Regions from separate parts of the Rossellomorea vietnamensis genome, predicted to be linked through region 1. Evidence: a T-box and tRNA genes for the amino acid it is inferred to sense, from the RefSeq annotation. Region 1 holds a T-box; the other holds one or more tRNA genes.
The links. The T-box of region 1 lies ahead of tyrS (tyrosine--tRNA ligase). A T-box ahead of a tRNA ligase gene usually reads a tRNA of that ligase, here a tRNA-Tyr.
Positions count from the first base shown of each region.

Region 2: it has a tRNA-Tyr gene. The T-box ahead of tyrS (tyrosine--tRNA ligase) is inferred to sense a tRNA for this amino acid. The anticodon was not compared.

Region 1 covers NZ_CP104558.1:692,413-707,144, reverse strand. Annotated here, with positions in the region: gene N5C46_RS03790 (ribonuclease J) at 1-1,312, opposite strand, end outside; gene N5C46_RS03785 (SMP-30/gluconolactonase/LRE family protein) at 1,497-2,402, shown strand; gene N5C46_RS03780 (O-methyltransferase) at 2,469-3,122, shown strand; T-box leader at 3,184-3,393, shown strand; gene tyrS (tyrosine--tRNA ligase) at 3,531-4,787, shown strand; gene N5C46_RS03770 (serine hydrolase domain-containing protein) at 4,923-5,909, shown strand; gene N5C46_RS03765 (GNAT family N-acetyltransferase) at 5,923-6,891, shown strand; gene N5C46_RS03760 (DUF2202 domain-containing protein) at 6,963-7,877, shown strand; gene N5C46_RS03755 (acetate uptake transporter) at 7,958-8,575, opposite strand; gene N5C46_RS03750 (SNF2 helicase associated domain-containing protein) at 9,122-12,277, shown strand; gene mgtE (magnesium transporter) at 12,398-13,756, shown strand; gene crcB (fluoride efflux transporter CrcB) at 13,909-14,307, shown strand; gene crcB (fluoride efflux transporter CrcB) at 14,313-14,669, shown strand.
Region 2 covers NZ_CP104558.1:1,535,918-1,550,649, forward strand. Annotated here, with positions in the region: tRNA gene N5C46_RS07860 (tRNA-Gly) at 160-233, opposite strand; tRNA gene N5C46_RS07865 (tRNA-Leu) at 238-321, opposite strand; tRNA gene N5C46_RS07870 (tRNA-Cys) at 330-403, opposite strand; tRNA gene N5C46_RS07875 (tRNA-Gly) at 411-485, opposite strand; tRNA gene N5C46_RS07880 (tRNA-Gln) at 490-561, opposite strand; tRNA gene N5C46_RS07885 (tRNA-His) at 601-676, opposite strand; tRNA gene N5C46_RS07890 (tRNA-Trp) at 688-761, opposite strand; tRNA gene N5C46_RS07895 (tRNA-Tyr) at 881-964, opposite strand; tRNA gene N5C46_RS07900 (tRNA-Thr) at 981-1,056, opposite strand; tRNA gene N5C46_RS07905 (tRNA-Phe) at 1,071-1,146, opposite strand; tRNA gene N5C46_RS07910 (tRNA-Asp) at 1,164-1,240, opposite strand; tRNA gene N5C46_RS07915 (tRNA-Met) at 1,331-1,404, opposite strand; tRNA gene N5C46_RS07920 (tRNA-Val) at 1,480-1,555, opposite strand; tRNA gene N5C46_RS07925 (tRNA-Glu) at 1,595-1,669, opposite strand; tRNA gene N5C46_RS07930 (tRNA-Ser) at 1,686-1,777, opposite strand; tRNA gene N5C46_RS07935 (tRNA-Asn) at 1,784-1,858, opposite strand; rRNA gene rrf (5S ribosomal RNA) at 1,866-1,982, opposite strand; rRNA gene N5C46_RS07945 (23S ribosomal RNA) at 2,282-5,218, opposite strand; rRNA gene N5C46_RS07950 (16S ribosomal RNA) at 5,416-6,967, opposite strand; gene N5C46_RS07955 (nucleotidyltransferase-like protein) at 7,228-8,094, opposite strand; gene N5C46_RS07960 (YgzB family protein) at 8,249-8,599, shown strand; gene N5C46_RS07965 (IS3 family transposase) at 8,653-9,597, opposite strand; gene N5C46_RS07970 (transposase) at 9,483-10,046, opposite strand; gene perR (peroxide-responsive transcriptional repressor PerR) at 10,165-10,605, opposite strand; gene N5C46_RS07980 (cob(I)yrinic acid a,c-diamide adenosyltransferase) at 10,698-11,246, opposite strand; gene N5C46_RS07985 (D-2-hydroxyacid dehydrogenase) at 11,248-12,198, opposite strand; gene bcp (thioredoxin-dependent thiol peroxidase) at 12,427-12,891, opposite strand; gene N5C46_RS07995 (ion channel) at 12,965-13,369, opposite strand; gene N5C46_RS08000 (ABC transporter permease) at 13,431-14,216, opposite strand; gene N5C46_RS08005 (ABC transporter permease) at 14,220-14,732, opposite strand, start outside.

The DNA.
Region 1 (14,732 bases):
GATGAGAGCGGGTTTGATGAGCGATGGAATTCTTAATATCAACGGCTTCCCCGTTTTTGATGATAAATGTATTCCCATTCTCCACGCCCACCGATTCTGCAAGTAAACGGTGATGGTGGAGCATTCGATATTCCCCGTGAATGGGGATAAAGTACGTTGGTTTCATTAGTGTCAGCATGAGTTTTAAGTCTTCTTGATAACCATGCCCTGAAACATGCATTCCTGTAGAGCTTCCACTTCCATAAATGACGTGGGCACCGAGTTGGAAAAGGTTATCAATGATGCGGGATACGTCTTTTTCGTTACCGGGTATAGGTGATGCTGCAAGGATGACCGTATCATCTGGATAAATGGATACACCGCGGAAGTTACCAGTCGACAATCGACCGAGGGCAGCCATGGCTTCCCCTTGACTCCCTGTACATAAAATGGCTACTTTTTCTGGAGGTAACGCATCGATTTCACCTGCATCAATCAGCATGCCCTCAGGAACCGTCAAATACCCCCGATCCATTGCAACAGATACTACATTAATCATGCTTCGACCTAATAACGCCAGCTTCCGATTCGTCTTGACGGAAGAGTCCACCACTTGCTGTACACGATTCACATTGGAAGCAAAAGTGGAAACGAAGATCTTGCCACGCGCTTTAAAGAATGCTTCATCCATATGGTTACCTACCATATGTTCTGATGGTGTAAACCCGCTCCGTTCTGCATTGGTGCTTTCAGAAAGCAGTACCAGGACACCTTCATCTCCAATCCGTGCCATTTTATGAATATCTGCATATTGGTGATTGGCAGGAGTTAGATCAAATTTAAAGTCTCCTGTATGAACGACCTTTCCTTCCGGCGTATGAAAGACAATTCCCAGACAATCGGGTATGCTGTGACTGACCTTGAAGAAAGATACATCGATGGATCCCAAATTGATTGAACTCTCAGCATCAATCGTTAAAAGTTTTGTATCCCGGACGAGCTTATGCTCTTCTAACTTTAATTGGATTAATCCCAATGTGAAATGAGTAGCATAAATAGGGATGTTGATTTTTTTGAGAAGGTAGGGAATCCCTCCAATATGATCCTCATGCCCATGCGTGACAATGAGACCCCGGATTTTGTCTTTGTTTTTCTCAAGATAGGAAACGTCGGGAATAATTAAATCGATTCCTAAGAGACTCTCATCGGGGAACTTACCCCCGCAGTCAATGATGACGATATCATCACCATATTTCACTACATACATGTTTTTTCCAATTTCATTCAATCCACCCAGTGCAAAAATAGTCAAACCCTGTTCATTTGTTTCCAAGAAAGAACCCTCCAAGACAAGTTTTTCTTACTATTCCCGAATTTGATTGTTTCAATTAGAGAATTCAGCTTTCAATTGATTTAGAAATGCCTGTCTAATCAATCACACTTATTAAATGGAAGGGAATTACTGGCCCTTCCTAGAAGTAGGTACAGGGAAACTATTCTTATAAAGGAGATTATCTATGTCAGTTAAATTGTTTGTTGATTCAAAAAACACTTTAGGAGAGAGTCCCTGTTGGGATACAAATAAAAATTTACTATATTGGGTGGATATCATGGAGAAACAAATTTTAAAGTTCAACCCAATGGATAGAAAATTACAATCAGTTAAAATGGATCAATTTGTCGGCTGTCTTTCTCTTACTGACAGGGGACGTTTAATCCTTGGTCTTCAACAAGGCATCTATTTTTTAAATTTGAAGTCAGGTCTTCTAGAGAAAGTAGGAGACCCTGAAAGTCACTTGGAAGAAAATCGATTCAATGATGGAAAATGCGATCCTGCAGGAAGGTTTTGGGCAGGAACGACGGATACACTAGGAGGAGTTAACGGAAAGGGTGCTTTATACGCTCTAGGCTCACATTTACGAACAACGAAAAAGGTTGAAAACGTGGGAACTTCCAACGGTCTGGCTTGGTCACCATGCAACCGATTTATGTATTTCATCGATACCCCGACTAAACAAGTCGTTCGATATAGATACGATGTAACCACGGGGCATATCGAACGCCCGGAGGTAGTTATAAACTTTCCTGAAGGTGCGGGATTTCCAGATGGCATGACCATCGATGAGGATGGAATGCTTTGGATTGCCCATTGGGGTGGTAAGGGGATATCGAGATGGAATCCCTATAAAGGGAAGCAGCTTGAATTCATTGCGGTTCCCGCTGTGAATGTAACGTCCTGTGCATTTGGTGGACCGGAACTAAACGAATTGTATATTACCACGGCAAGGACGCGAACGACGGATGAACAATTGAATGAATATCCACATGCTGGTGGGGTCTACATTTTAAAGACTAATATTAGAGGAATAGAGAATTTTGTTTTTAGAGAAAAGAATGAACATGACACTCAATTGAAAGATTAAGGATATTTAAATATGGAAAATTATGCTATGATGACAAGAGTATTTTTAATAAGGAGTGAAGAGAATATGTCAACCAATACTTGGAAACAAGTCGATCAATATTATGCTAGTAAACTACAAAAATCGGATTCCATTATGGAGTCAGTTTTGAAAGAAAATAGTGAAGCCGGACTTCCTGCAATCGATGTATCTCCGAATCAGGGGAAGTTCCTTTCCTTACTTGCCCAGCTTAAAGGAGCAAAAAGCATTCTGGAAATAGGGACCTTGGGTGGGTACAGTACGATTTGGCTTGCCAGGGCCCTCCCGGAAGATGGACGTCTGGTCACCCTTGAGTTCAGTGAAACACACGCAAAGGTTGCCGCACGAAATATTCGTAATGCGGGGGTAGAAGAAAAGGTGGAAATCAAAGTGGGTGCGGCTCTTGATACCCTGCCGTCTCTCAAAGGTCCATTTGATTTCATTTTCATAGACGCCGATAAACAAAACAATGCCAATTATTTAAAGTGGGCACTTCAACTGGCCCAGCCTGGGGCGGTCATCATTACAGATAATGTGGTTCGTGGCGGAAGGGTGATTGACGAAAATAGTGAAGATGAAAGCGTTCAAGGGGTCAGGTCCTTTGCCGAGATGTTGTCTCGAGAAGACAGGATCGATTCAACAGTCGTTCAAACAGTCGGCTCGAAGGGGTATGATGGGTTTGTAATGGGAATTGTGAAATAAACATAAGAATTCTATTGTAATGATCACTTTTTTTCTGTAAAATAAATGAAAATTCTAAATCCAACATGTCATGATAGGAATCAGTAGTGACTTATCTCCCTGTCTTAGAGAGCTGATGCTTGGTGGAAATCAGCACACAGATAAGCACGAATTACCTCCTTGAACATTCTTTGTGAACACAAAAGTAGCAGAGAACGGCCGGTCCGTTATCCGAATCGAGTGGAAGAGAGATCTTCAATGAGGGTGGTACCGCGTAAACCACGTCCCTTTTTTAAGGGGCGTGGTTTTTTAATTATGACGTAACATTACGAATATGGAGTAGATCAGTTGGTTAGTCGGAGAAAATTCCGTTTTAACAGTGAATCCTAAGATCTGCTTAATTCTATCAACAATCAAGGAGGAACAATCATGGATCAGAAATGGGAATCTCTTTCAAAAACTCAGCAGCAAGAAGTCGAAAGGCAGCTCCTGCAATATAAAAATGGAGTGCATGAAATCATTCCAGAAGCAGAATTGAAACAAAAACTGGTGAAATCAATCTCCACTGGCCATCCTTTGAAAATCAAACTGGGGCTGGATCCAACTGCTCCGGACGTTCACATCGGACATACAGTAGTACTGAATAAGTTAAGACAATTTCAGGAAAACGGTCATACCGTACAGCTGATTATCGGGGATTTCACGGGTAAAATCGGGGATCCCACGGGGAAATCTGTTGCAAGGAAGCAACTGACGGATGAAGAAGTGAAAAGAAATGCCCAGACCTATTTTGAACAATTCGGAAAGGTACTGGACAAGGAAAAAGTGGAGCTTCACTACAATTCAAGCTGGCTATCATCCCTGAACCTTGAAGATGTGATTCACTTATCTTCAAAGATCACAGTCGCGCGCTTGATCGAGCGAAACGATTTCTCCAAACGGTTATCAGAAAAGAAACCGATTTCACTTCACGAACTTTTCTACCCTTTGATGCAGGGATATGATTCCGTCGCCCTTGAAAGTGATGTGGAGCTTGGGGGTACAGACCAACAGTTCAATGTCCTGATGGGGAGACATCTTCAGGAGCATTACAACCAGGAAAAGCAAGTGGTCATATTATTGCCATTACTTGAAGGGCTTGACGGCGTTGATAAGATGTCTAAATCGAAACATAATTACATCGGGATTGATGAAGATCCCAATCAATTGTTTGGGAAGACGATGTCGATCCCTGATGAGCTAATAACAAAATACTTTAATCTGATCACCGATTTATCGTTAGAAGAAAAGGAGAGGGTAGCACTTGAAATAAAGAGTGGGGCACTTCACCCGAGGGATGCCAAAATCCTTCTAGGAAAAACGATTGTCAGGATGTATCACGGTAAAGCAGCAGCGGAACAGGCAGAGAGCCAGTTCAAGGAAGTTTTTCAAAAGGGGGCACTTCCTGAAGATATTCCTGAGGAGGAATGGATGGGTGAAAAAAACATTTCAGTAGTCGATCTCCTTGTAGCCTTAAACATGCAAAGCTCAAAGAGTGAGGCACGCAGGATGATAATAAATGGAGGCATCAGGATCAATTCAGAAAAGGTTCTGGATGTGCAGTCGAACGTTGAGATTAAAGATGGGATGGTTTTGCAGGTAGGCAAGAGAAAATTCGTACGGGTAAGAGTGAAAAACGAAATATAAGATGAAAAATTAGCATCAGCCCGAAAGGTGGTCATGGGGAGTCATGGGGGGACTCTTCATGGCAAATCATTTATGCTATAATTTTCCACATAGACAATAATAGAATGGGTGATTACTTTGAATGAACTACATAACATGATAAAAGAACATGCAGAAACGGAGCATTTTTCTGGAACGGTTTTGGTACAGAGAGACGGGGAGAGCTTCTTAGAATTGGCATTTGGGTCGGCCGATCGAAGTGAAGGAAGAGAAAATACCCTGGATACACGATTTGGTATTGCATCGGGTTGTAAATTGTTTACTGCTATAGCCATCTGTCAACTTATAGAAAAGGGAGAAGTTTCATTTCATACGCCGATAAAAGAATACTTTGAAGGCGCATTCCCACATTTTGATGAGAGTGTGACCATCCATCATTTACTTACCCATACCTCGGGAATTCCTGATTATTTTGATGAGGAAGTGATGGATGATTTTGAGGATTTGTGGAAACAGACCCCAATGTATTTAATGAGAAAAGGGGAAGATTTTCTTCCCCTCTTTCAAAATGGCCATATGAAATTTTCTCCTGGTGAAAGGTTTCATTATAACAATGCCGGATATATCATTCTGGGGTTGATGATCGAGAAGCTTTCAGGGATGACGGTGCAAAAGTACATCAATAAGCATATCTTTGAACCGGCGAATATGAACACATCTGGGTATTTTCGTCTGGATCGATTACCTGAGAATACAGCTTTTGGGTACATTGATGAGCCAGACAGCTCATGGAGAACCAATATGTATTCCATTCCCATAAAGGGTGGTGCGGACGGCGGGGCATATGTCACGGGTCCTGATATGCTTTCGTTCTGGGAGGCACTTTTAACCAATAAGCTTCTTGATGAAGAGAGTACAAGGCTCATTTCAGAACCCCATGTTAGAGTCAAAGAAGGGGTGAACTACGGGTATGGTATGTGGTTGAATCTCCCCCATAAGCATCACGTGATGGGGTATGACCCAGGGGTGAGCTTTCATTCTGCCTATTATCCTGAAGAGAATATAAAGACAGTCATTCTCTCAAACGAGAGCTCTGGTGCTTTCGCTATTATGAAATTGATAGAAAGCTATTTCAATAGATAAAAGGGGTATCACAATGGGTACTGTAAAAATAGAAAAGGCTAATATGGAAGATGCATTAATCCTTACCGGACTAAAAAAGAACGTTTTCGATACCGAAAAAGAAAAGTGGCTAGGGAATCAGGAAGATATCGTGGATCACAATATCCAGCCGCCAGGCTATGATTCAATCGAAATGACTAAGTATATGATCAGGGAATTGAATTATTTTAAGATCCTTTATGAAGGGATGCTTGTAGGGGGATTGATTCTAACTGTGGTCGGCAAACGCCACGGAAGAGTCGACCGGATATTCGTTGATCCCTCATACCAAGGAAAAGGAATCGGCACTATAGTAATGGGAGAAATGGAATCTGAGTATCCAGAAGTGATGACATGGGAGCTTGAGACCTCAAGTCGACAACTGAATAATCACCGTTTTTATGAAAAAATGGGTTACAAGAAGATCTTTGAAACGGATGATGAATTCTGCTATGAGAAAAAAATGAAAGAAGGGGTTTTTGTTCAGGGTGAGTCAAGGGAGATCACCATTCAAGGTGATACATTAAGCGACGAGGATCTTTCTGAACTACAGGTGGAGTATAGCAACCTGAATAACATCGATTTCTATGGAATCAATGGAAGCTATTCCACTTTTAGCAACAGCAATTTGATGGGTGCCGGGTTCAACAATTGCAATCTCAGTGAGTCCCGTTTTCAAAACATCAATCTTCAAAAAGCGTTGATTGCAGACCTTAATTTGTCTCAAAGTGAACTGGCTCATGTCACACTGGGGGGAGTACACGTTCATGACACAAACCTTGGCGAAAAGAATGAGCACATCAGGTTTGAACGATGCGACTTGCATGGTAGTAAGTTGGATAACTGCAATTTGAACCATGTCGAAATTGCAAACTGTGATGTAACCCGTATGAAGATCAATGGCATATCAGTGGAAGATCTCATGAAAGCATACGAATCGGTTCAGGACAAAAGGAAAGATTAAATTGCACAGACACCCATTATTCATTCAATCATATTATAGGTATTGACTGAATAAAAGAGGTGTTACTTAGAATGAACCCATATCAATTTTACCGACAATTCAAACCTTTTTATCTTGATGGCTATTCCCGGACACCGGGAAATCAATCTTTGGAGTCAAATCTTCAAAAAGCCATCAATGGTGAATATAGCGCCATTATTTGTTATGAAAAGCTTGCGAAAATGGCCCCTACAGAAGATGAAAGAAAACGGATCCTTGAAATACGCAAGGACGAAAAAAGACATTTGAAGTCATTCACTGACATCTATAGAAATTTGACAGGGATGGAGTATAGTCCTCAATTGCAGGAAGGTTGTCCGAACTCGTATAAAAAGGGATTGGATTTTGCCTTCCGGGATGAGCAGGATACGGTGGATTTTTATTATAGCGTTTCGGATGGTGTACAGGATGCCTTTATAAAAGAGACATTTCGTCGTGCAGCTGTTGATGAACAGAATCACGCCGTATGGTTTTTATATTATGCCATGCAGAATAAAGGCAGCAGGGGTGCATCAAGACAAGTGGATTACGGGGCAAAAGGAGCACTTGCTGCTGGTGCCCTTTCAGTTCCCCAGATGCTCAATTATGCCATACAGGACGAATACCTTGCCCAGGCACGATACGATCGGATCTTAGAGAATTTCGGGAATGTCCGCACTTTTTTACAGATCAAAGAAGCAGAGTTGCGTCATATTACCGCATTGCAGACTTTGTTCCAACGCTACGGATTGCCGCTCCCTGAAGATCAATCCCAATCGTACACAACCACTCCGGATTCATTAAAAAGTGCCTATGCAGCAGGGGTTCAAGGGGAGATTGATAATATGGCTATGTATGATCGTTTTTTGACGTTTAATCTGCCTCAGGATGTGAGGATCGTCTTCACACAATTGAGAAATGCTTCACAGAATCATTTAGCTGCATTTGAGAGAGGACTGGCAAGATAACAAAAACACTGGACATGATATTCTGATCCATAATGAAATAGAAGAGAGAGATGAGTCGCTCATCTCTCTCTTCTTTCTGCTTATTTAAAAATTCCAAATGGCTTTCCAACAGGAAGCGTTTCTTTACCGAAGTGTGTATTCAATACACTTGCGGCTGAACCGTAAAAGCTGAAAAGGGCAATGAACAGTTCAGAGATCGCTGCTAATTTGTGCGTGGCTTCAGGAGCGACTCCCAGTGTGGACAGGGAAAGGCCGATGAATAAGAAATCGATCAGGACAAAAATGATGAATAAGACCTTATGAGTCTCCATGGCACCAACTGTCATGAAGATACTGAATATCAGATAGCCTATATAGGCTATGCCGAGCTGACTTGGATCTATTGCAGCCGCCGCTGCTTCTCCGAATACCCCGAATGAAATCAACCAGGAAGTCCCAACCCCCAGCCAGAATAATCCGAAAGCACCGAATGCAGTCATACCGAATGTATTATTGTGCTTTGCATCTCCAAAGCTTGCCATCAATTGGGCAATGCCTCCGAGGAAAATCGCCCAAGGTAATACGAACGACACGCCGTCAGTCCATCCGAGTTTTGCAGAAGAAGCTACAAGAGTGACCATGGCCAGTCCGAAAAGTCCAAGGGCAGATGGATCAGCTGTCGTGATCTGAACCCGTTGAGTGGTTTGTGTGTGATTCATGATGATACCTCCTATTAAACATACCTGACTAATTTACATAAAAAAGTGTGGGTATGCAATAGAAAATATCATGTAAGCGAAACTTTCATACAAAATCCCGGATAATCATGGAATGATCATCCGGGATTTCGTTTTCCCCTACCAGAATATCCAATTCACAACAAAAAAACGCATGAACTGAGTCAATCTTACATAGATATCAAGTGGGGACAAATTTCTTCCCTCAACAGGAGGTGACAAGGATGGAAGAATATTTCATTTTCATGCTCATTTTTCAAGCCGGCAGCTTCTTCATTTCGTTACTGAATCACATTGATAAGTAGAAAAAGACATGAACATTTTCCGGACTATGACTGGCCTCATAGTGCGGATTTTTTTCTGTTTCCCTTATATTCTATGTCGCTTTTTCCTTCATTATACGTTTCTATGAAAATACTAATCCTCTCAGGATGTTTCTAAATCCGGAAATTGTTGTTATCATTAGAATGTTGAAGACAAAAAAATGATCGGTCATTACTATATATATTCATGGAAGGAATCAGATCCTTGAAAGCTATACATCAAAAACTCATAAAAGAACGCTGCGGTACTGTTTCCTTCAAACGGGGAGAGGCGTATTACCGCTCCAACAAGGTGACATTAGACGAATATTCGAGACATTTTTGTCGAGGGACTGTAATGGGGGAAGAAGAATTTCACGTTACCATTCAGGAGGATTCAAAAGGTGAAATCGAAGCGAGCTGCAGCTGCCCCAAGCTTGCATCATTTGATAAGGATTGTCAGCATATAGCTGCTGTGCTTTTGAAGATGGAAAATGAAGAGCGAAGGATGAAAAGGAATGAAGAAGGCGTAACAGAGGAGTTTTTCACATTGTTCCAGGAGGAATCCTTCCGTTCCCCCGCTAAGCTTCGTCATTTTGAAAACAGACAGATTGTGCCATGTGAATTTCTGATTCATCCAACGTCTACCCAAGATGGGGGAGAGATGCTTGGAATTGAATGTATCATAGATGGATCTAAGCTAAAGCCGATTCGATCCTTTTTGGAATATATAAATGAAGGGAAACCCTTTCATGTTTCAGGCTCATTCATATTCAATCCGGAGTTTCATTGTTTTGAGACTGATACAGCAGCTGTCATTCAATATCTTGTGAATGTGTCAAAGGGTTCAGGTAATAAAAACGATGATGGCTATTTGCTTATTCCTCCATCATTATGGGATAACCTCATTCCACTACTCAAACTTGCTAAAGACGTTAATTTGCAGCATAACGCAAGAACCCATGAAGGGTTTACACAAGGGGAGCTGCCTCTTCCAATACAATTCTACTTTAAGCAGGCCCAGGCTGTAGGTTACAGGTTATACATTTCCGGACTGGATAATATGACGATTTTGGAAGAATATCAAACCGTCATTCATGATGGTGTTTTTACGCAGCTTGATAGTATGGACGTGAAAAGACTTACTGAATTAAAGAGATTGTTAGGCCATTCAGGGTCACGGTTCATCCCTATTTCCCCGGACCAGATCGGCTTTTTCCTTGAAAAAGTGGCTGTGGGATTGAAGAAATTAGGGGAAGTTCAAATATCAGATGACATTGCGGAAAGGTTGGAATCGGCACCGCTTGTTGCAAAGCTTTATCTCGATCGGGTGAAAAACCGATTGTTAGCCGGACTTGAATTCCATTATGATCAAATCGTTATTCATCCCCTGGAAAATCGGGAAGCGCCATCAGGTTCCCTTCTCATACGAAATGTAGAGAAAGAAAATACCATTCTTGAATGGATGGACGAGTTTTCTTTCGGGAAAACAGAAGGTGGTTACTACTTACACAATGAAGATTTGGAATATGAGTTTTTAACCTATGGAGTGACGAAGCTTCAAAAGGATATTCAAATTTATGCCACAACCGCTGTAAGAAACAGGATTTCCCGAGGGAATCATCATCCAAAAATAAGAGTCAAAGTAAAAAAGGAACGAATGAACTGGCTGGAATTCACTTTTGAAATGGATGGCATCCCGGATAGACAGATCATGGAGCTCCTCGGGGCATTGGAAGAAAAACGGAAGTATTACAGGATGCGAAACGGCTCTCTCTTATCACTGGAATCAAAGGAGTTTCAAGATATCCAGCGCTTCATGCATACGTCACAAGCAGAGAAGAATGATCTCGTGAAAGGGCTCGAGCAACCATTGCATCAAAGCTTACACCTTCTGGATACAGTTGAAGGGGGGCATTCATTTACTTTTGAACATTCCTTCCAAGAATTTTACAGGCAGCTTATGAACCCAGACAGCCGGGAGATTTCGGTGCCTTCCCTATTAGACGAGCGGCTGAGAAACTACCAGAAGACAGGCTTTCGCTGGATGAAGACTCTTTCCCATTATGGGTTCGGCGGGATCCTGGCTGATGATATGGGGCTTGGGAAAACGGTTCAGAGCATCACGTTTATCGTATCGGTTCTTGAAGAAATCAGGGAAAAGAAGCTTCCGGCCCTGATTGTCTGTCCCTCTTCCCTGACGTATAACTGGAACAGCGAATGTGGGAAATTTGCCCCCGAGGTCAATGTCCTCATCATGGACGGTAACCAGGCTGTACGAAAGAAGAAACAGAAAGGTATGAGGGATGCGGATGTAATCATCACTTCCTATCCTTTACTGCGAAGCGATAGTAAATGGTATGAACGACAGAAATTCCATACGGTCTTTTTTGATGAGGCACAGGCTTTCAAAAATCCACTCACCCAAACGGCAAGAAGTGTGAAGAAGATAGAAGCGAATAATCGCTTCGCCTTGTCCGGAACTCCTGTAGAGAATTCACTTGAAGAATTATGGTCCATCTTCCACGTTGTATTTCCGGGATTATTCAAAGGACTTAAGGATTACAGCCGTTTAACAAGAAAAGATATAGCGAAAAGAATCAAACCATTCGTTCTTCGCAGAATGAAGAAAGACGTGTTATCTGAACTTCCCGGAAAAGAAGAAATTACCCATTATTCAGAGCTTCTGCCCCAGCAAAAAGAATTGTATGCGGCTTATCTCGCCAAGCTGAAACACGATACGATGAAGCATTTGGATAAGAACACGCTAAGGAAAAACAAAATTAAAATTCTCGCCGGATTGACCCGTTTAAGACAAATCTGCTGCCATCCCGGATTATTTGTAGATGGTTATCATGGCTCATCAGCAAAATTCTTAGAGCTGATGGAGTTGTTGGAGGAGTCCAGGTTGTCAGGCAGAAGGGTCCTGGTCTTTTCGCAATTTACGAAAATGCTTGAGATGATCGGGAGAGAGCTGACACTCAAAGGACAATCCTACTTTTACCTGAATGGAACCACTCCGTCAGAAGAGAGGGTTAAGATGTGCAGTCGATTTAATGAAGGGGAACGGAATCTCTTTCTCATCTCTCTAAAGGCAGGTGGAACAGGGCTGAATTTAACGAGTGCCGATACGGTGATTCTATATGATACATGGTGGAATCCCGCTGTAGAGGAACAAGCAGCGGACAGGGCCCATCGGATGGGACAGGAAAATACGGTGAAAGTGCTGAAGCTGATTGCCAAAGGAACGATCGAAGAGAAGATGAACGAGCTGCAGGAAAAAAAGAGGAACCTGATCCGGGATATCATGGACCCTGATGAAAAGATGGTTCAGACCTTAACCGAAGAGGAATTGAAAGAAATCCTATCCATAGATCAATAACCAGTACAATAGAAATTGGCATGAACGCAGGATTCGGGAGATACTAGTAGGGTGATGAGTACCCTTCTCGGTATCTCATCGTGCGAACTGAAAAGAAACATAGTATAAGGAGCACCCTCAATGACATTATCCATGACGGAAAATGAAATCACCCTTGCCATTATCCAAAGTTTGAAAGATGGAAAGAAAAGCATTTTTTTAGATATAATTGAAGAGCTTCAGCCATACGACATTGCTCAGCAATATCTACATATCCCGTCCAAGCACCGGAATAAATTCCTTTTGTATTTACCTCTTGAAGAGCTTACGGAATTCATTCAGGAGATTGAAAGGGAAGATCAGTTGCTCGTTTTGGAGAAGCTCGGGATAGAGAAATCTACAAAGGTCCTCGATCTGATGGAAAATGACAACCTGGCCACATTGCTGACGGATTTGGAGCCCGAGAAAATAGAGGAATTACTTTCAGAGATGAACCAGGCAGAGTCTCAGGTTGTTCAAAATCTCATGACATACGAACCGGAAACAGCCGGCCGGATCATGAACAACCGCTATGTGTGGATACCTAAACATTATACGGTCCGTGAAGCAGTGGATAAACTGAAGCATTTCGCGGAACTCGCCGAATATTTGAACTATCTCTATGTCATTGACGACGAAAAGAAATTGATAGGCGTCATTTCCTACAAGGATTTATTACTTAGCGAATTACTAGATAAAATTGAAGATATCATGTACAGCCGTGTGGTTAAAGTTGATGTCCATACCGATCAGGAAGAAGTGGCCAAATTGATCAGCCGCTATGACTTCATCACACTTCCGGTCATTGAAGAAGACGGAAGGCTTGTCGGGGTCATCACCGTCGATGACATCATTGATGTGGTCATTCAAGAAGCCAATGAGGATATTGAGAAGTTATCCGCATCGGGTAAATCCATCGACTTTACGACCAAACCATTTGTTGCAGCCTATCGACGTCTTCCGTGGCTTGTTTTATTACTGTTCATAGGACTCGTTTCGGGAAGCATCATTGACAGATTCTCTGCAACCCTGGAACAGGTCGTGGCTCTTGCATTCTTTATGCCGATGATTGCGGGGATGACCGGGAACACTGGTACGCAATCTCTGGCCGTTGTCGTCAGGGGACTGGTCTCGAATGATTTGGATATTAAACAAGTCATAAAGCTCGTTTTCCGGGAATTATGGGTAGGCATCATCATCGGTGTGACTTGTGCCGTCATGATCGCCCTGATTGCCTTTGTGTGGCAGGGCAATATTGTGTTAGGACTCGTGGTGGGAAGCTCCTTACTGATAACATTAATTATCGGAACGTTGGCAGGAACCATCATCCCCCTCATCCTATATAAATTTAACATAGATCCTGCCGTTGCTTCCGGACCTTTGATCACAACGATCAATGATATTCTATCCCTTCTGATCTATTTTGGCATTGCCACCATGTTTATTACAAAATTGATGTAAAGGATTTGGCCAACATATTTCCTGTGGTAAAATACTCAGTGAACGTCAAGGGAGTTAGCATGATTACTTAACAGGGAGAGACTCCTACTGATACTCATGTATCGGTAGGAGTCTCTTTCATGAAAGAATTTTTATGTTAGAGGTGGAAGATTATGATCTATTTATTAGTTGGTGCAGCCGGTATGGTCGGGGCCCTGCTGCGATATTATCTTGGGATATTTGCCGGTGGATGGTGGGATTATACGTTTCCTATGGGGACGTTTCTTGCAAATATGATTGGAAGCTTCGCGTTGGGATATGTCACAATGTACATATTTCAGATGAAGAAGGTCCCTTCAATGGCAGCCACAGCCATCGGGACAGGGATGATTGGATCTTTCACTACTTTTTCCACATTCAGTGTCGAAACGGTCAACCTTCTTACTCATTCCCATTTGGTTCTGGCACTTATTTATATATTAGGAAGCATGTTCGGTGGTTTATTTATGTCATGGGCAGGCTTTACAATTGGGAAGCAGCAATTTAATCTGTATAAGCGAAAGGGGGTCTAAAGATGATTGTACAGGGTATGATGGTCGCGATCGGGGGGTTCTTTGGGGCAATATCCCGCTTTGGGATCAGCCGTTTGTTCAAGAAATATGATCATACAGACTTTCCATACGCTACCTTATTCGTCAATCTGGTTGGGTCATTTCTTCTTGGCTATGTAATCGGCTCGGACATCGCAGAAACAGGTATTCTTCTTCTCGGGACCGGTTTTCTTGGGTCCTATACGACTTTTTCCACTTTTAAATTGGAAACCATTCAACTTCATGCCGATAACAAATGGAAGCCCCTGATTACTTATCTCCTGATCAGCTATACGATTGGTATTTTATTCGCTTTTGTAGGGATGGCTTTAGGCAGGGTGTAAAGAAGACGGTAACTCACATAGATCAATAGTATTCATTAAATGCTCAGGTACTCCCTGGGCATT
Region 2 (14,732 bases), 840 kb from region 1:
AGATGGGTTTTGTTTTGGTGGGTGATGGGTAAAAGAAAAGGTTGTGAGTTTTGTGTAAAAAATTAGTTTTGCAAATCATTAAGTGGTGTTGAAATAATGCTGAAATTTGAACAAATAAAAAAGACTTCCTCATAAAGAGAAAGTCTGTCGTATGTAAGTTGGAGCGGGTGAAGGGAATCGAACCCTCATCATCAGCTTGGAAGGCTGAGGTTTTACCACTAAACTACACCCGCGATGTGGTACCGGTGGCCGGGATCGAACCGGCACTCCAGAGGAACACGATTTTGAGTCGTGCGCGTCTGCCAATTCCGCCACACCGGCATTACATATGGAGGCGGCAACCGGATTTGAACCGGTGATCAGGGTTTTGCAGACCCATGCCTTACCACTTGGCTATGCCGCCATATTATTGGAGCGGAAGACGGGATTCGAACCCGCGACCCCCACCTTGGCAAGGTGGTGTTCTACCACTGAACTACTTCCGCACTACTGGGCTAGCTGGATTCGAACCAACGCATGTCGCAGTCAAAGTGCGATGCCTTACCGCTTGGCTATAGCCCACTGATAGTATATGTCACGGAAATAAAAATGTGACTTTTATGGGGCGACTGATGGGAATCGAACCCACGAATGCCTGAACCACAATCAGGTGCGTTAACCACTTCGCCACAATCGCCATGTTAAAATTGGCAGGGGTAGTAGGAATCGAACCCACACCAAAGGTTTTGGAGACCTTCGTTCTACCGTTAAACTATACCCCTATGAAATATATTAATTTAACAAAATCAATATGCTATCCGTCTAGATTACTGTGCTCCGCTATCGCTTCGCATAGTTTAAGGAGGATTATTTTACTCCGCTGTCGCTTCGTAAAAAATCTTGGTGGAGGGGGGCAGATTCGAACTGCCGAACCCGAAGGAGCGGATTTACAGTCCGCCGCGTTTAGCCACTTCGCTACCCCTCCAGCTACATCACTTGACTGGTGCCGGCAAGAGGACTTGAACCCCCAACCTACTGATTACAAGTCAGTTGCTCTACCAGTTGAGCTACACCGGCATCAAGTAAATAAATGGTGGCTCAGGACGGAATCGAACCGCCGACACATGGATTTTCAGTCCATTGCTCTACCAACTGAGCTACTGAGCCACTATGTAAAATGAAAATGGCGGTCCGGACGGGACTCGAACCCGCGACCTCCTGCGTGACAGGCAGGCATTCTAACCAACTGAACTACCGGACCAGAGTTTTTTCACGACAGTGAAAATAACTATCCATACGTGACTCATGAAAGATTAACGATAACCTTTTATATAACGAGTCAAAAATGGTATTGCGGGGACAGGATTTGAACCTGCGACCTTCGGGTTATGAGCCCGACGAGCTACCGAACTGCTCCACCCCGCGACGATAAGATATGTTAAGGTACACATATTAATTAAGGAAGATTATTTTACTCCGCTTACGCTTCGTAAAAAATCATGGTGGAGGATGACGGGATCGAACCGCCGACCCTCTGCTTGTAAGGCAGATGCTCTCCCAGCTGAGCTAATCCTCCATATTACTTGGTACGTTATTTTGCTTTTGCAAAAAACTTTGGTGACCCATACGGGATTCGAACCCGTGTTACCGCCGTGAAAGGGCGGTGTCTTAACCGCTTGACCAATGGGCCTTGTTGAAAATATAAATGGCGGAGAGCAAGGGATTTGAACCCTTGAGACAGCGTTAACCGTCTACACGATTTCCAATCGTGCTCCTTCGGCCACTCGGACAGCTCTCCATATATTGGCTCCGCAGGCAAGATTCGAACTTGCGACCGATCGGTTAACAGCCGATAGCTCTACCACTGAGCTACTGCGGAACGATATGCCTGGCGACGTCCTACTCTCACAGGGGGAGATCCCCCAACTACCATCGGCGCTGAAGAGCTTAACTTCCGTGTTCGGCATGGGAACGGGTGTGACCTCTTCGCCATTGTCACCAGACTATGTATTGTCTCTTTTTTAAGGACAAGTACTATTATATCGTGTAGATAATTTTTTTCAAGGATTTTTTTATATTTTCATATAAATTTTATTCCTTCAAAACTAGATAAAGGATTGATGTCAAGAAAGCCGAATATCGACCAATTGTTGCATCTACTATTGAAAGTAGAATGCAGTCCAGCTCCGGCGGCTAGAGACTCGAGGTCATTTCAGTTCAATCAGCTGAGGGTAAAGAGCACCCTCTTCTGATTGCCCAGAAATGCTTGTCGTCTCTGTTCAAGCCGCCTCCGCTTTATAGTGTGGTTAAGTCCTCGATCGATTAGTATCAGTCAACTCCACATGTCGCCATGCTTCCATCTCTGACCTATCTACCTAGTCATCTTCTAGGGATCTTACTCACATACGTGATGGGAAATCTCATCTCGAGGGGGGCTTCATGCTTAGATGCTTTCAGCACTTATCCCTTCCGCACATAGCTACCCAGCGATGCCTTTGGCAAGACAACTGGTACACCAGCGGTGCGTCCATCCCGGTCCTCTCGTACTAAGGACAGCTCCTCTCAAATTTCCTGCGCCCACGACGGATAGGGACCGAACTGTCTCACGACGTTCTGAACCCAGCTCGCGTACCGCTTTAATGGGCGAACAGCCCAACCCTTGGGACCGACTACAGCCCCAGGATGCGATGAGCCGACATCGAGGTGCCAAACCTCCCCGTCGATGTGGACTCTTGGGGGAGATAAGCCTGTTATCCCCGGGGTAGCTTTTATCCGTTGAGCGATGGCCCTTCCATGCGGAACCACCGGATCACTAAGCCCGACTTTCGTCCCTGCTCGACTTGTAGGTCTCGCAGTCAAGCTCCCTTGTGCCTTTACACTCTGCGAATGATTTCCAACCATTCTGAGGGAACCTTTGGGCGCCTCCGTTACTCTTTAGGAGGCGACCGCCCCAGTCAAACTGCCCACCTGACACTGTCTCCCACCCCGATAAGGGGCGCGGGTTAGAATTTCAATACAGCCAGGGTAGTATCCCACCGATGCCTCCACCGAAGCTGGCGCTCCGGTTTCCAAGGCTCCTACCTATCCTGTACAAGCTGTACCAAAATTCAATATCAGGCTACAGTAAAGCTCCACGGGGTCTTTCCGTCCTGTCGCGGGTAACCTGCATCTTCACAGGTACTATAATTTCACCGAGTCTCTCGTTGAGACAGTGCCCAGATCGTTACGCCTTTCGTGCGGGTCGGAACTTACCCGACAAGGAATTTCGCTACCTTAGGACCGTTATAGTTACGGCCGCCGTTTACTGGGGCTTCGATTCGCACCTTCGCTTGCGCTAAGCACTCCTCTTAACCTTCCAGCACCGGGCAGGCGTCAGCCCCTATACTTCGCCTTACGGCTTCGCAGAGACCTGTGTTTTTGCTAAACAGTCGCCTGGGCCTATTCACTGCGGCTCTCTCGGGCTTGCACCCTACCAGAGCACCCCTTCTCCCGAAGTTACGGGGTCATTTTGCCGAGTTCCTTAACGAGAGTTCTCTCGCTCACCTTAGGATTCTCTCCTCGCCTACCTGTGTCGGTTTGCGGTACGGGCACCTTTTTCCTCGCTAGAGGCTTTTCTTGGCAGTGTGGAATCAGGAACTTCGCTACTATAATTCGCTCGCTATCACAGCTCAGCCTTCACGATGACGGGATTTGCCTCATCATCAGCCTAACTGCTTAGACGCACATATCCAGCAGTGCGCTTACCCTATCCTCCTGCGTCCCCCCATTGCTCAAACGGAAAAGAGGTGGTACAGGAATATCAACCTGTTGTCCATCGTCTACGCCTATCGGCCTCGACTTAGGTCCCGACTAACCCTGAGCGGACGAGCCTTCCTCAGGAAACCTTAGGCATTCGGTGGATGGGATTCTCACCCATCTTTCGCTACTCATACCGGCATTCTCACTTCTAAGCACTCCACCAGTCCTTACGGTCTAGCTTCGCAGTCCTTAGAACGCTCTCCTACCACTGACACCTAGAGGTGTCAATCCACAGCTTCGGTGATACGTTTAGCCCCGGTACATTTTCGGCGCAGAGTCACTCGACCAGTGAGCTATTACGCACTCTTTAAATGGTGGCTGCTTCTAAGCCAACATCCTGGTTGTCTAAGCAACTCCACATCCTTTTCCACTTAACGTATACTTTGGGACCTTAGCTGGTGGTCTGGGCTGTTTCCCTTTCGACTACGGATCTTATCACTCGCAGTCTGACTCCCATGGATAAGTCTTTGGCATTCGGAGTTTGTCTGAATTCGGTAACCCGATGAGGGCCCCTAGTCCAAACAGTGCTCTACCTCCAAGACTCTTACACATGAGGCTAGCCCTAAAGCTATTTCGGAGAGAACCAGCTATCTCCAAGTTCGATTGGAATTTCTCCGCTACCCACACCTCATCCCCGCACTTTTCAACGTGCGTGGGTTCGGACCTCCATTCAGTGTTACCTGAACTTCATCCTGGACATGGGTAGATCACCTGGTTTCGGGTCTACGACCACATACTAAAATTCGCCCTATTCAGACTCGCTTTCGCTGCGGCTCCGTCTTATCAACTTAACCTTGCATGGGATCGTAACTCGCCGGTTCATTCTACAAAAGGCACGCCATCACCCGTTAACGGGCTCTGACTACTTGTAGGCACACGGTTTCAGGTTCTATTTCACTCCCCTTCCGGGGTGCTTTTCACCTTTCCCTCACGGTACTGGTTCACTATCGGTCACTAGGGAGTATTTAGCCTTGGGAGATGGTCCTCCCAGCTTCCGACGGGATTTCACGTGTCCCGCCGTACTCAGGATCCACTCAAGAGGGAATGAAGTTTCAACTACAGGGTTGTTACCTTCTTTGACGAGCCTTTCCAGACTTCTTCGTCTACTCCATTCCTTTGTAACTCCGTATAGAGTGTCCTACAACCCCAAGAGGCAAGCCTCTTGGTTTGGGCTATATCCCGTTTCGCTCGCCGCTACTCAGGGAATCGCAATTGCTTTCTCTTCCTCCAGGTACTTAGATGTTTCAGTTCCCTGGGTCTGCCTTCCATACTCTATGTATTCAAGTAAGGATATTGTTCCATTACGAACAATGGGTTCCCCCATTCGGAAATCTCTGGATCAAAGCTCACTTACAGCTCCCCAAAGCATATCGGTGTTAGTCCCGTCCTTCGTCGGCTCCTAGTGCCAAGGCATCCACCGTGCGCCCTTCATAACTTAACCGAATTGGTTGTTACATCAGGTTTAAAACCTAAAATGGCGATACTCGGTAATTTCTTGACTATCAATTTATCTTTATCTAGTTTTCAAAGAACAAACACAACTTCTATCTCGTAAGAGATAAAAAATGTTTTGATGGTTGAACCATCAAAACTGAACAAAACTTCGACACGTCAAACGTTTTAGTAAATCTTCCTTAGAAAGGAGGTGATCCAGCCGCACCTTCCGATACGGCTACCTTGTTACGACTTCACCCCAATCATCTGTCCCACCTTAGGCGGCTGGCTCCAAAAGGTTACCTCACCGACTTCGGGTGTTACAAACTCTCGTGGTGTGACGGGCGGTGTGTACAAGGCCCGGGAACGTATTCACCGCGGCATGCTGATCCGCGATTACTAGCGATTCCAGCTTCATGTAGGCGAGTTGCAGCCTACAATCCGAACTGAGAACGGTTTTATGGGATTGGCTAAACCTCGCGGTCTCGCTGCCCTTTGTACCGTCCATTGTAGCACGTGTGTAGCCCAGGTCATAAGGGGCATGATGATTTGACGTCATCCCCACCTTCCTCCGGTTTGTCACCGGCAGTCATCTTAGAGTGCCCAACTGAATGCTGGCAACTAAGATCAAGGGTTGCGCTCGTTGCGGGACTTAACCCAACATCTCACGACACGAGCTGACGACAACCATGCACCACCTGTCACTCTGTCCCCCGAAGGGGAAAGCCCTATCTCTAGGGTTGTCAGAGGATGTCAAGACCTGGTAAGGTTCTTCGCGTTGCTTCGAATTAAACCACATGCTCCACCGCTTGTGCGGGCCCCCGTCAATTCCTTTGAGTTTCAGTCTTGCGACCGTACTCCCCAGGCGGAGTGCTTAATGCGTTAGCTGCAGCACTAAGGGGCGGAAACCCCCTAACACTTAGCACTCATCGTTTACGGCGTGGACTACCAGGGTATCTAATCCTGTTTGCTCCCCACGCTTTCGCGCCTCAGTGTCAGTTACAGACCAGAAAGTCGCCTTCGCCACTGGTGTTCCTCCAAATATCTACGCATTTCACCGCTACACTTGGAATTCCACTTTCCTCTTCTGCACTCAAGTTCCCCAGTTTCCAATGACCCTCCACGGTTGAGCCGTGGGCTTTCACATCAGACTTAAGGAACCACCTGCGCGCGCTTTACGCCCAATAATTCCGGACAACGCTTGCCACCTACGTATTACCGCGGCTGCTGGCACGTAGTTAGCCGTGGCTTTCTGGTTAGGTACCGTCAAGGTGCCGCCCTATTCGAACGGCACTTGTTCTTCCCTAACAACAGAGCTTTACGATCCGAAAACCTTCATCACTCACGCGGCGTTGCTCCGTCAGACTTTCGTCCATTGCGGAAGATTCCCTACTGCTGCCTCCCGTAGGAGTCTGGGCCGTGTCTCAGTCCCAGTGTGGCCGATCACCCTCTCAGGTCGGCTACGCATCGTTGCCTTGGTGAGCCGTTACCTCACCAACTAGCTAATGCGCCGCGGGTCCATCTGTAAGTGGTAGCTAAAAGCCACCTTTCAACATTTCCTCATGCGAGGAAATGAGTTATCCGGTATTAGCCCCGGTTTCCCGGAGTTATCCCAGTCTTACAGGCAGGTTACCCACGTGTTACTCACCCGTCCGCCGCTGATATCAGGGAGCAAGCTCCCATCAATCCGCTCGACTTGCATGTATTAGGCACGCCGCCAGCGTTCGTCCTGAGCCAGGATCAAACTCTCCGATAAAAGTTTGAATAGCTCTTTAAAAATAAATCTAGAATTAACGTTGACGTATTGTCTTGTTTTGTTCAGTTTTCAAGGTTCAATGTGTAAGCTCTTCGTTTAAGCGACTTTTTAATCTTATCAAGTTGACACTGTGTTGTCAACAACTTTTTTCGTTTTTTTAAGTCGCCACTGACCGCTCGTTGCCGTCGTTCAGCAGCGACATTTACTAATATACCAAGGTAGCAGATTGAAGTCAACGAAAAATTAATATTTTACTATAATTATTTCGCAGCCCGATAATAGCGATGATAAATACCCTGTCCTTTCGTCTCTACGTCGACGATTTCAACAAATCCTTTATCCGTTAAATATTCGATGAGCATGCTTAAATCAACGGAGTACTGTCTTGCTTCTGAATGATTAAGAAGATCCTGGAACGTCCAGTGTTCCTTTTGGCCAAGGATATCCAACAGATGCTCAGTCGAAACCTTCGTTCTTGAGTGGATGAGAAACTCACTTGCCAGAAACAATAGCTCCAGCCGTTTATCAATTTCTTCATCACTGGTAACGAGCTCTTCATATAGCTTATAAATCTCAGGTTCTATTTGCTTGACCTGGTTCCATACGGTTACCTCAGGATGGAACCCGTTTTCAATGACCGCCAGTCTCGCTAAATGATGCAATGAGTGGACGATGTGATTGTAAGCATCCAAATAATGCTTGCTTTCAAAGAATTCTTTACCGTCCATATATCGGCGGATCAATTTGGCAAATTCCATGCCCATTTTGATCTTTCTGCCATAGAAAGGGAAGTCTCGTAACTCGGTCTTAAGATTCTGGATAAACTCATTGCGGTCAAACAGGACTTTTCCATTGAACAGCCAATCGATCACTTTCCGGTTGGATCCGAGTAAGATCCACTCGTTCAGCTTGGCTTCTGTCACGATATGTAACGCTGCCTTTTGTTCTTTATAAGAATAATGCTTGATGAACACAGGCTCTTCCGCTTCCTTCACAATAAGGAACAGGACAATATCAAAGGTATCGGTCAAGGGACTTGATTTCTTGCTTTGTTCTATTAGAAGCGCTCCTAAAGTATTGGGGTGACTTGTACGCTCTTGGTATATCGGTCGTAAAATGTCTTCCATTTCATACTCCTCCACATCACTCATTGGTTGGTTACTATTTCGACATTCAAAGGGGATTTCCTTCTCTGAATATAGTCATTTTTCGACAAAATGGTTTCACATCCCTCTACTGTCAACAAATATGGTATAGTATTTTTTTAGGAGGGACAAACAAATGGCTAAGAAATATTCAAGTAAGATCAATAAAATCCGTACGTTTGCCTTAAGTTTAGTTTTCATCGGATTTATCATTATGTACGTCGGTATATATTTTAGAGAACATCCGTGGGTTATGACAACATTCATGCTACTGGGTTTTCTGGGAATCATCGGAAGTACGGTTGTCTACTTCTGGATCGGGATGCTGTCCACGAAGGCCGTACAGGTGACATGCCCCAATTGCGGTAAGGTCACCAAGGTCCTTGGGCGTGTAGATATGTGCATGTATTGTAACGAGCCCCTGACTCTTGACCCGAACCTTGAAGGGGAAGAATTCGATGAGGACTATAATAAAAGGAAAAGATAAAGCTGAATGAGAAAAGACCTTCAAGGTGGCTAACCCCAAAAGTTAGAGTTTTGTTATGCAGCTGATTGGATGGACTGAGTTCGGTATTCGACTGGACTAAGTCCATCCAATTTTTCTTTTGAACGTTCATGATTGTACCAGTGGATATATTCTTCAATCCGGCTTCTCAAATCCTCAAAGGTAACTAATTTTTCTCCATAATACATTTCCTGCTTCAAAACACCAAAAAAGTTTTCCATTACAGCGTTGTCTGCGCATGTAGCTTTCCGTGACATGCTTTGGAATACATTATTCTTCTTTAATGTCTTCACCCATTGATTGTGCTGGTAATGCCAGCCTTGATCAGAATGGATGGTGGTTCGATAGATTGCGTGATCTCTTATTATTTCTATCGTTTCATGTAAAGGTTCCGTGACTAGATCTAACGTGGGACGTTTCCTGATTCCGTACGCGATGATTTCTCCGTTATAGAGGTCAAGAATGGGATTTAAATATAACTTCTCTTCGTTTAGACATTTAAATTCTGTAATGTCAGTTACTAATTTTTGTAGAGGGACATGCGTGTTAAACCGGCGTGATAATCGGTTCTTTGCCACCTTTCCAACGTTCCCCTTATACGAATTGTATTTACGGGATTTCCGCATGAATTTTACACATTTCAATCCGATGTCTCGCATAATACGATATACTTTTTTATGATTGATATGATGACCTAATTTCTTTAATTCCTTCGTAATCCGTTTATACCCATAACGTTCATGAAATTTTTTAAATAGGGAAGTAATGAGTTCTTTTAATTCTGCATTTGAATCCTCTTTGTCAAAACCCTTCACATGATAGTGGTAGGTTGCTTCGGGAATCCCCACTACTTGAAAAATATCTTTTAATCGGAATCCTTCTTCTTTAAGTTCGAATGCGAGCTTGGCTTGTGCTTTTCGCGGAAGGCATTCGGATTCTCCCGAAAAGCTCTCAACTTTTTTAGGTACGCATTTTCCAATCGCAGTAATTCATTCTCGCGTTCTAATTCCTCTTCGCGTGTTACCTTTTTCTCTTCCTTCTTCTCCGATTTATTAGGTTTCTTAGACATAGAAGGTCTCCCCTTTAATTTAGGTTTCAGGCCATCTACTCCTTGTTCATTAAATATTTTCGTCCAAGAATGAATTAATGAAGGATTGTTCAGCTTAAATTGTTCCGCAGTTTCCTGATAAGAAGCGCCTGTCTCTAACATAAATAGTATCGTATCTAATTTAAATTGAACAGAGTACGCTTTGTTTATTTCTCTTCGCTTTATACCTTCTATTCCTTGTGTTTTATAAGCTCTTACCCAATCTAGTAGTGGTGTCTTAGAAGGTAGGTTATATTTTTTCGCCAATGATTTATATCCAAGATGGCCATCCAGATACTCGGTGACAAGTTTTAGTTTAAATTCTTCACTATATTTAGCCATAAAAACACCCCCAAAAGTTAGTTTTCTACTCTAACTTTTGGGGGTCGATACCCAACGGAAGGTCTTTTTTGATGCCTAAAATAAAAGAAGAATGGTTCTAATTTAGAACCATTCTTCTCTAATGTGTCTCCTTAACAGAACAGTCAGAGCACGTGCCGTAAATTTCCATACGATGGTTGTTCACCTTGAATCCCGTGACATGGGAAGCCAGTTGTTCCACTTCATCAAGTCCAGGGTAATGAAAGTCTACGATTTTTCCGCAGCCATCGCAAATGACATGATAATGATCGGTCGTCACAAAGTCAAAGCGACTGGAGGCATCCCCGTATGTCAGTTCTTTCACCAACCCTACTTCACGGAATACACGCAAATTATTATAAACGGTCGCCACACTCATGTTAGGGAATTTCCCTTCGAGCGCTTTATATATGTCATCGGCAGTTGGATGGGCCATTGAATCAATGAGATACTCTAATATCGCATGACGTTGAGGAGTGATACGGACTCCCGTTTCCTTCAATGTCGAAATCGCTTCTTTCAATTGTCCTTCTTCAGACATCGTCATGCACCTCTTTTCATAAGAATTATTATTTTATAATCTTTATAAATAGTGTACTAATCAACGGTCCATTTTGTCAATCTTTCACCCTGCTACTCGTGGAGGTTTTTCTCCTGCTCACCAAGCTGCTGGTTGATGTATCTGCCTGCTACGAAGAGGTAGTCAGAAAGCCGGTTCAGATACGAAAGGACTAATGGATTGATGTTTTCATCAATTCCTACAGCTTCTCTTTCAGCTCTCCTGACAATCGTTCTTGCTGTATGCAGGGCGGCACCGGCCGGTTGACCACCGGGAAGGATGAAGTTTCGTAGAGGTGTGAGAGATCCGTCCATCCTATCGATTTGATCTTCCAATTCCTTGATATGTGTTTCATCAAGCTTCCATTTCACTTCTTTTCCAGAGGGAGTAGCAAGTTCTGCCCCGACATGGAAAAGGATCGTTTGCACCTTGTGAAGAAACTCTTCGAACTCTTCTTTACCATCAAAGTATTCAGCCTTGATATAACTTAGACCAAGACCTATCATGGAGTTCGCTTCATCGCAGGTTCCGTAGGCCTCCACACGTTGATCCTTTTTCGATACGCGGGTTCCATATACCAGGGAAGTCGTCCCTTTGTCTCCAGATTTCGTATAAATTTTCATATTAATAACCCCTCTCTGCATCAATCACGTTAATAAAGTTATCCCTCTTATTACTATATGTAGATAAATTCTTTTTAAAGATTTCAAGTGCCCTTGGCATGTACTTTTTTGTAATGCTTGAAAGGTGGGGCGTCACTGTGATGCCTTCCGTTTTCCAAAAAGGATGATGTTCAGCTAACGGCTCTTGATCAAATACATCCAGATACATATGTTGAATCAACTTCTTTTCCATTACTTCAAGAAGGACGGATTCTTCAACAAGGTCACCCCGGCCAATATTGATGAATACAGCAGAATCCTTCATCTGTTCAAAATGATCAATGTCCAATATTCCTTTGGTTTGACTCGTACTCGGAAGCACCGAAACAATGTAATCGGCTTTCGGGAGCTGACCCCTGAATGTCTCCAAGGTGAACATGCTGTCAAAATTCTCCCCGGGTGATCCGGTAGAATTCACTCCACTTACGTTCATTTGAAATGCATTTGCCAGTCGGGCAATTTCCCCACCTATGGCCCCTGCTCCAAGAATAAGGAGAGACGCTTCATGAAGTTCAGTGGTAGGTAACCTTCTGCTCCACACGGCATCTTTTTCCTGCTCCCAAACTGACTGAAGCTGTTTCGCATGCTGAAGCATCAAGCCGATCGTGAACTCCGCCATGGGGATTTTGTGGATTCCCCTTGCATTGGTGACGAGGATCCCCCTTCTTTTTATTGCTTCAAACGGCATTTTTTCGAGTCCCGCCGACGTGACCATGATCCATTTGCATTTCTTGCTTCTTTCAATATGATCACTCGTTAAATCTTCCCCCATCGTGACGATCACTTCCGCATCGGGAAGCTCACTTTCCGCTTGGTTGATTTTTTTGTAAAAAAGGAACTCAACCCCGGGGAAGCTATTCGTTAAATCTGAAACGAATTCTTCTTTCGGTTGAAATGTAAAGATGATTTTCATGTAGTTGCCTCCCATCCCTATTGCCCATTATTTTACCATATAGGAGTGGATTCTCCCTAGTTTCGAGCATCCCCATGAGCATAAAAAAAGAGGATCGACCTGGTCGATCCTGCTACACGGATGAGACTGACTTATTTGAGGAGGTTGCCCTACTCTTACTATATGTCCTTACAGCTTTTGTGAATGGACAAAAGCCTCAAACCCGTTAAAATAGGCTTGAAAATAGGCTTAGGAAAGGTTTTCTTGAATATATTGAAGAGCCTCTTCGACATGCCCCTTCACTTTCACCTTCCGCCATTCCTTCGACAGGTTCCCTTCTTTATCAATGATGAAGGTGGAACGCTCGATCCCCATGTATTCTTTCCCGAAGTTTTTCTTCAGCTTCCATACGCCGTATTCCTCTGCCACTTTATGATCTTCATCTACCAGCAGAAGGAACGGGAGTCCATGCTTGTCCACGAATTTCTCATGTTTATCGACGGGATCCGGGCTCACCCCAAGGATGACGGCATCAAGCTCTTCAAAGTTCTCATGCTGATCCCTGAAATCACACGCTTGGGTTGTACACCCTGGTGTCATGTCCTTCGGATAGAAATAAAGGACCACGTTTTTTCCTTTGTAATCGGATAGCTTTACCTTTTCTCCATTGCTTGCCAGTAATTCGAATTCAGGTGCTTTTTGACCAACTGTCATACATTTTCCCCTCCTAATGATTATCGTTCTGACTTTAGCGTACCCAATAGGAGGGAAAAACTCAAACCATACGCTACTTGTTCTCATAGTGTAAAAACGACTTCACGACAAAGGCTGCCGGTATCGTATAGCCTAGCCAGGACTCGATAAGGGCGATCCCTCTCCCGATCCCCACAGGGGTTACATCTCCATAGCCAACCGAGAAGAGGGTGATGCCGCTGAAATACATTGTCGTGAAAAAATGATCGAGGAAGTCTCCGGAAAGCGGTCTCCCCGCCTCGACAAGAATTTGGATGCCCTCGATCTCAAGGAGCATGAATAATAATCCGAACCCGATCATGATCGTGATATAGCACATTCCCAAAAAGAGAAAATGATGAAGGGAAACATGGTGTTCTTTCCATCGTGAAGGATAAAATAATGCCCGCAGACTCATGACCATGCAAAAAAGAATGAAAAATCCAATGATATAAAGCATGTACATACCCTCTTTTTTCTGCTTGTCTTAGTATATGTACGCTTTTCATCGTGAAATCATTCTAGTTACCTGCTCCCCTGTACCGTTTCACACCTTCATTCCAAAGGACGATGGAAAAAATGAAAAAACCGATTCCGACAAATGGAGTCAGGAACGAATACGGATACCATTCCGTCTTTTCAAGGAAAAAGGCGGAAGGATATACGCCAACGAACGCAAAAGGAAGGATCCAGGTCAGTACAAACCGGATGACGCTATTGTAAATATCGACGGGATATCTTCCATAATTTCCGATATTGTACATCATCGGCATGATGGACGTTTTCGCATCCGACCAGAACGCAATGCTTGCAAGAGCAATGAAGATCCCTGCATAGACGAGGGCTCCCCCCAGGACAAATACGATGAATAGAACCGGCTCATACCATTCGAAGTTGATATCAAGCCTCCCACCTGCGTAGTACATGACGGCCATTCCCGTGATGACGCCAAAAAGGGACTCCAGCTCCATCCGCTCCAATATCACTTGAAATAAACTGTGGATGGGTCTCGTCAGGATCCGGTCGAACTCACCCTTCACTACATACCGGTCGTTAAAGTCCCAGATATTGAAGAAGGAACTGAACAGGGCGAACGGTACAAGGAAAAATCCATAGATGAATATTATTTCATCCCTTGTCCATCCGCTCAACAGCTGCGTGTGACCGAAAACAACAAGGATGAATACAAGATTGACAGCTTGAAATAGTAAATCGGATACTATCTCGACAATCAGATCCGCCCGGTACTGCAGCCTGATCTTCATGTATTGGGCGACATATTGAAAAAACATCTTCACATAAAACATCGGTCACCCTCCCTGTATGATCATTTGTTTTTTTGCCATGACCCAAAGCACTTTAATCGGTATAAGGAGTAGCAGCGACCAAAGACCCTGCATCATGATTGCATTGAAGGCTTCCGACGTGGTAAAGCCATTGGTGAAAATCATGCTCGGGACATAACTGATGCTTTGAAAGGGCAGATACTCCATCACGTTTTGGGCCCACAGGGGGAAAAAGTGAATCGGAAGAAGGAGTCCCGAGAATAAATCGATGACGACCCGTTTGGCCCTGATGAGACCGTCGTTATTAAATAAGAAAAAGGTTGTGATCCCTGTCAGCAAATTGATTTGGGTATTGATGATGAAACTGAAAAGGATCGAAATGGCGAATAATCCGATCGTGTCAAAGCCTGTCCCGATTTGGAGCGGGAAAATCAGGCTTACGATGAACATCCCGGGGAATGAGAAAAACACCAAACGGAAGACTCCCTCACCCAGCCCCTGCATCGTCTTCATGCCGAGATAGTTATAAGGCCTGAT